DNA from 2 places in the Rossellomorea sp. RS05 genome. Region 1 is predicted to be linked to the other one. Evidence: riboswitches for the same ligand, from Rfam matches in the RefSeq annotation. Region 1 holds a riboswitch; the other holds the start of a gene.
The links. A riboswitch is a leader RNA that binds a small molecule or an ion and turns the genes downstream of it on or off. The one in region 1 is predicted to bind S-adenosylmethionine.

Region 1 (3,411 bases):
TCGCGGATCGTGATGACCGGGAAATGGGATCCGTATCGTTTGCCGGTCTCGGGATCCTCTGATGCAGGACCCGTGGCCCCCTCGCAGCCTCCGAGGACGTTGAAGGCGATGACGTTGTAGCGGTTGGTATCGATGTAGGAGCCTGCACCGATCAAGCCGTCCCACCATCCCTTATCTTCACTCGTCCCTTTCACGATATGGGTGCCGGTGAGGGCATGGCAGACAAGGATGACGGGACCTGATTGATTCCCGGTACGTTCATAGGGCAACCTGACATTCCGGAGGGTTTCTCCGTTTTCAAGGACAAGGGACGGAAGGGTGACGGTGTTCAATTCATATGGTGTCGTATCGCTACTCATTCCTCCGCCTCCTTCACACGTTTGACGTTTCGCGTGCCTTCTCGATGGCTTCATCCAGGGAAGAGATCAGATCCTTCGCTGATTCCAGGCCGACCGACAGCCTGACAAGGTCTTCCGTCACGCCCGTTGCCCTGATCTCCTCGTCGTTCAGCTGCTGATGTGTCGTGGAAGCCGGGTGGATGATCAGGGATTTCGCATCCCCCACGTTGGCCACATGGGACCAGAGCGAGATATTGTCCACCACTTTGCGTCCTGAATCCCGGCCACCTTTGATCCCGAAGACGACGATAGAGCCCGCGCCGTTCTCCAAGTATTTCTTGGCCAGTTGGTTCGACGGGTGCGAAGCGAGTCCAGGATAGGAAACCCATGCTACCCCTTCATGGGATTCAAGATGCTCGGCGATTTTCCGTGCATTCTCTGTATGGCGTTCGATGCGGAGGTGCAGCGTCTCCAATCCCTGCAGGAGAAGGAAGGCGTTCTGCGGGCTCAGGCAGGCGCCAAGGTCACGAAGCAGTTGGACCCTTAGCTTGGTGATGAACGCCGCAGCACCGACATCCTGTGCATAGCGGAGGCCGTTGTAGCTTCGGTCCTCTTCGATGAATCCCGGGAACTTCTTGTTGTTCCAATCGAATTTCCCTCCGTCGATGACGACGCCTCCGATCGCTGTACCATGACCACCGATCCATTTGGTGGCCGAATGGATGACGATGTCTGCCCCCCACTCGATCGGCCTGGTCACATACGGTGTGGCGAAGGTGTTATCGATGATAAGCGGGATTTCATGTTCGTGGGCCACTTTGGCGACCGCTTCGATATCAAGGACATGAAGGCTAGGGTTGCCAATCGTTTCGGCGAATACGGCCTTTGTCTTCTCGTTGATGGCGCTTCGGAAGTTTTCCGGATCCGTTGGGTCGACGAAGCGCACGGTGATGCCGTATTTCGGCAGGGTGGTGGAGAAGAGATTGTAGGTGCCTCCGTACAGATTCGTCGCTGCTACGATTTCGTCCCCGGCTCCTGCGATATTCAGGATCGAGAGGGAGATCGCCGCCATGCCCGATGATACTCCGAGGGCCCCGATGCCGCCTTCAAGGAGAGCCAGACGTTTCTCCAGAACGTCCACCGTCGGGTTCATGATCCGCGTATAGATGTTCCCCGGCTCTTCCAGTCCGAAAAGCTTCGCAGCGTGCTCACTGCTGTCAAACACATATGAAGTAGTTTGGTAGATCGGCACGGCGCGTGATCCCGTGGTAGGATCTGCTTCCTGTCCTCCGTGAAGCAAAAGTGTGTCAAAATCGAATGAATTCGTCATCGTACATTCCTCCTGAGTGTTTGTTTTAATGATTGGGTTTGTTCTGTGATGGATGATGGTCGGGGCTGAAAAGGGGCAAAAATAAAAACCCCCTTCCTAAGAAGAGGGTCTAATTGAATAGGGTCCTCCTCTTATCTTTCAGGCAATGCGCCTGCAGGAATTAGCACCTTTTCATGGCAAATATGCACATGAAGGTTGCCGGGTTTCATCGGGCCTAGTCCCTCCACCTCTCTGGATAAGAGCATTAAGTTGTAAGTGTTCGTTAGCAAGAATTATAAAGGCTATCCCCTCTGGGAGTCAAGGTTATTTTTAGAATTTTTCGTCTAATCTCCCATTGACGACTGCCACTACTGACTTGAGAGCGTTGTTCTTTTTAAATCTCATGACACTTGCTGATTGCTGAAAGCATTTGGGATTTAATGTCTTCCGGGTCCTCGATTCCAAGTGAAATCCGGACCACATGCGTATTGATTCCGAGCTTCTTCTGCGCTTCCTCCGGCAGGGACCTGTGAGATGTCCCCAACGGATAGGAAACCGTCGTTTCAACCCCGGCCAGGGACGGGATGATCTTGATCCAGCCAAGTGACTTGAAGAAGGTACTCATATCAGCGGATGGTTCAAGCTCGATGGTGACGATGGCTCCATGACCTTTCTCAGATAGATTATTCGGGTAGTAGACGTGTTTGACCCATTCGTGCCTCCTGAGTTCGACGGCAAGGAGCTCGGCATTCAGTGCCTGCCTTTCCATGCGTAGGGCAAGGGTCTTCGCTCCCCGGCAAGTGAGCCACGCCTCGAATGGGCTCAGATTGGCCCCAAGGTTGACGATCTTCGCTCTTGCCTTATCCACCAGATCCTGCCTTCCGGTCACAACACCTGCTGTGACGTCACTATGACCGCCTATGTACTTCGTTGCGCTATGGGCGACGATATCAATGCCTTCAGTGAAAGGCTTACGGAGGAACGGGGTCGCAAACGTATTGTCGATCATCGTCGTGAGACCATGTTCTTTCGCCATCTCCACCATGGCCGGTATATCCTCTACCCTCATGAAGGGATTCGTCACCGTTTCACTATAGAGAAGTTTTGTCGAGTCGGTGATCGCTGCTTCCACTGCATTCCGGTCGGTGAAGTCCACGAATGAAGTGGAAATACCGAAGCCCGCAAGCTCTTCCTTCAGCATATGGAAGGTCCCCCCGTACAGATCTTCAGCAGCAATGATATGATCCCCTGCCTGGACGACAGACAGGATCCCTACGAGGATCGCGGATAACCCCGATGAAGCGGCGACTCCTGCCGGTGCCCCTTCAAGGGCTGCTACAAGACCTCCCAGCTCATCAGGATTGGGATTCCCCGTCCGTGTGTATAGATAGGGTGATTTCCCTTCATAGAACCCTTCCAGTTCCTCCAGGGATGAAAAGGAAAAAGCAGATGTTTGATAGATCGGTGTGGTTTTACTTTTGATTTCCTCTGTTCCTTTCAACTGACTATGTACGACCTTGGTGGTGAAATTCATTTCGTGGCCATCCTCTCTCTACGAAAATATGTATGTAGAAGAGTGTACCATATTCAGAAGATTCCGAGAAGAAAAGTGGTTCAATTCATGCCTTCTACCATCTTTTTCATCATTTCCTGGTTCATCGGACCGAGGATTTTATGCTGGATGATTCCCTCCGAGTCGATCATGAACGTGGTTGGGATCGTAATGATGCTGTAGGCATTCCCCACGGCTCCGTCTTTATCAAG
Region 2 (3,411 bases), on a different contig from region 1:
TCTCCTCGAGGGCTTCGACTTCTTTTCTCAAGGCCAGGGCAATCTGATTGGCCACATCATAACGCGGAATGTCTGTCCGGACAAATGACCAGTTCACGATTGTGATTGGACCAGTCAGCATGCCCTTTACAGGTTTTTCAGTCAGCGATTGCGCAAAGACCGTTTCATCCACTGTCATCGGTTCTTGGAAGCTGACGTCCCCGTGAATGATCGGAGGCTTTACACAACGCGATCCGTAGGACTGCACCCAGCCATTCTTCGTGAAGGCAAATCCCCCAAGCTTTTCACCGAAGTATTCCACCATATCCGTCCGTTCAAATTCTCCGTGCACCAGTACGTCCAAACCGATTTTTTCCTGGATGTCGATCCACTTCTCAATCTCTTCCTGGATGAACGTCCGGTAGTCCTGATCGCTTACGTCTCCCCTCCTCCACTTAAGCCGTTCTTTCCGCACCTCTTTAGTCTGAGGAAAGCTTCCAATCGTAGTGGTGGGGAAGAGGGGAAGACCGAGCTCTGACTCCTGAACGACCCGCCTCTCAGAGAATGGAGCACGTTGAAGGACTTCATTTCCGACCAGTTGCTCACTGTCTCTGAGTGTTCGGGATGGTTCGATATTGTCGAGACCGTCAGAGCTTTCCTTCAACTCATTTGAGATAGAAGGACGCCCTTCCTTGACCGCCTCCGTAACCGTGACGATTTCCTGCAGCTTTTCATCTGCAAAAGAAAGTGTGCGTTTGAGGTGTTCCCTCAGCCCTTCCTCTACTTTGACCGTGACGGGCACATGGAGCAGGCTCGATGACGGCTGAATGATTAACCGATCCTTTGAAACAATGCCCTCCAATTGCTTAAGCGAGGAGAGAGTCCGATCAAGATCTGCTTTCCAAATATTCCTTCCATCAATGAGTCCAGCAGCCAAGACCTTATCTTCTGGGAATCCATGGGTGTTCAGTGCCTGACGATTCCCTCCACCATCGTGTACAAAATCCAATCCGATCCCATGTACCGGCAGCCTGACCACCCTCTCATAGCGACTGACGCGATCAAAGTAGGTTTGAAGAATGACCTTGATTCCAGGTGCTGCCTTGATCAACGTGTCATAGACCTGCTCAAGCACCGTCCACTCATCCTCTGTCAGGTCGGTACAAAGCACGGGTTCATCGATCTGAACCCATTCGGCACCAGCCTCTTCAAGCTCCTTGAGAATGGAACCATACAACGGTACGAACCCATCGACCACGCTATCAAACTCTTCGAGGTCATATCCTTTGGACAGCTTAACGAACGTAACTGGTCCAAGGAGCACCGGCTTTCCAATGATGCCAAGCTGCTCCTTCGCCTCCTTGAAGTAGCGAAGCGGGGAATTATCGGCCAAAGAAGGCGTAGCTCCTTCCAGTTCGGGAACGATGTAATGGTAATTCGTGTTGAACCACTTCGTCATCGTGGATGCCACCGCATCCCCCGTCCCCCTTGCCATACCGTAATACGTTTGCAGCGAGACCTTCCCTCCCTCATGACCAAACCGCTTCGGGACCACCCCGAACATGGCGGCCGTATCCAATACATGATCATATAGGCTGAAGTCCCCGACGGGAATCAGGTCGATTCCTGCATCCGACTGCTTTTTAAGATGACGAAGGCGGATTTCATCTGTCTTCTCCACAAATTCTTCTTCCTTTAGCTTTCCTTCCCAAAATTGTTCCAGTGCTTTCTTCCACTCTCGTTTCTCACCGATCCTCGGGTAACCGAGATTTGAACTTTTCACCATATTGCTCACTCCTTCTCATTTTCTCTCCAATAAAAAAATCTCCCTTTCAGAGAAAGAGAGATTTTGCGCGCAATGAATAAACGTCGACATTCCTATGATGTCAACACGCGTTCCTCACTCCCCTCTATGACCCGTAGAGCTTAAGTGCACACAACAGGCAGGTCTCCTGACTCAGGTTCATCACGCCTTATCCCTTCCCATTCCCTTTAGAAACAGTGGATGTGATAAGTTGCTTCCCTTTACAGTGGCGGGACCGTACCGGACTTTCACCGGTTTCCCTTTTCAGCCATGCTTCCACACGGCACCTGTCGCATCTTCCTATTCAGTTCTCACCTCAACGAAAAAAGCCTCTCCACGATAGAGAGGCCCGGTAAAGGGATGTCCTCTCTTATTTTCCAAAGCATGACGCTTTGCAGGAATTAGCACCTTTTCAACAAGTGTTGAATGGTTGCCGGGTTTCACAGGGCCAGTCCCTCCACCGCTCTTCATAAGAGTATCGATCATATATTTGTCCGTTGAATAGGGTAATACTAGCATGCCAGCTTTTACTTTGTCAAAATATTTCTAACATTCGTCCGAAGGTCCTATTTGCCGTAGGGGTCACTCCAGCAAAACTCGTTGCCATAAAGAATGCCCCCTCTGGCACTTCAGAGGAGGGTCGACTTTGCATGGAACGCAGGAAGAAATTCGCGGTGGACGTCCAGCAGTTCATCCAATAATGGTTTTGCTCTTGAATCACTCGTAACCAGTGGATTGATTGCCATGGCGAGGAGGGCTTTTTCGTAGGAGCCTGACACGGCTGCTTCTGCCGCGGTCCGCTCAAAGGATTTGATCTGTTGAACAAGTCCGCTGACGGCTACAGGCAGTTCACCTATATGGATCGGTTTAGGCCCTTCTTTGGTCACGACACAGTTCAATTCCACGGCGGACTCATCAGGGATGCCCGTGATACTGCCATCATTTCTGACGTTCAGGGTCTGTACATCCCCTTTATCATTGAAGATTGAAGAAATCACATTGCAGGCGGCATCGCTGTAGTAGGCTCCTCCGCGCTCTTGAAGCTGCGGGGGCTTCACATCAAGGTCTTCGTTTTTATACAGCTCGAACAATTCATCTTCCAATCGTTGGACCACCTCGGCACGGGTTGTCCCCGTTTTGAATTCTTCCAGCTGCTTCTCGAGGATCTCACTGGTTTTGTAAAAATACCGGTGGTACGGACAAGGTATGACTCCGAGAGCCTTCAAGAAGACAGGATCCCATGGCAGTGGGGCGATATTTTTCATGCTGAGCTGCTTATCCTCATCACCCATCAGTTCCAGTACCTCATCAAGAGCGGACACCCCATCGACGGTGACATCCAGTCCGTACACCATATGATTCAAGCCGGCAAAACGGATATCGACGGAAGCGACCTCTACACCAAGGAGCCTGGCAATGGTCATCTTCGTATTGATCGGCAGGTTGCATACGCCCACGACTTTGGAATGCTTGCTGTATCGGAGCAACGCCTCCGTCACCATCCCAGCAGGGTTTGTGAAATTGATCAGCCATGCATCAGGGCAAAGACGCTGCATATCCTCTGCAATCTCAAGAAGAACTGGAATGGTGCGGAGGCCTTTGAATAGTCCACCTGCCCCGTTCGTTTC

Region 2: it holds a riboswitch for S-adenosylmethionine, as region 1 does, so the genes downstream of both, metE (5-methyltetrahydropteroyltriglutamate--homocysteine S-methyltransferase) here and ABJ225_RS13745 (O-acetylhomoserine aminocarboxypropyltransferase/cysteine synthase family protein) in region 1, are expected to answer to the same signal.

The regions. Positions count from the first base shown of each region.
Region 1 covers NZ_JBDKWY010000005.1:16,487-19,897, reverse strand. The annotation lists gene metX (homoserine O-acetyltransferase MetX) at 1-359, opposite strand, end outside; gene ABJ225_RS13745 (O-acetylhomoserine aminocarboxypropyltransferase/cysteine synthase family protein) at 373-1,668, opposite strand; SAM riboswitch class I at 1,797-1,910, opposite strand; gene ABJ225_RS13740 (trans-sulfuration enzyme family protein) at 2,042-3,181, opposite strand; gene ABJ225_RS13735 (redoxin domain-containing protein) at 3,262-3,411, opposite strand, start outside.
Region 2 covers NZ_JBDKWY010000002.1:333,240-336,650, reverse strand. The annotation lists gene metE (5-methyltetrahydropteroyltriglutamate--homocysteine S-methyltransferase) at 1-1,765, opposite strand, end outside; cobalamin riboswitch at 1,905-2,089, opposite strand; SAM riboswitch class I at 2,151-2,259, opposite strand; gene ABJ225_RS09440 (6-phospho-beta-glucosidase) at 2,413-3,411, opposite strand, start outside.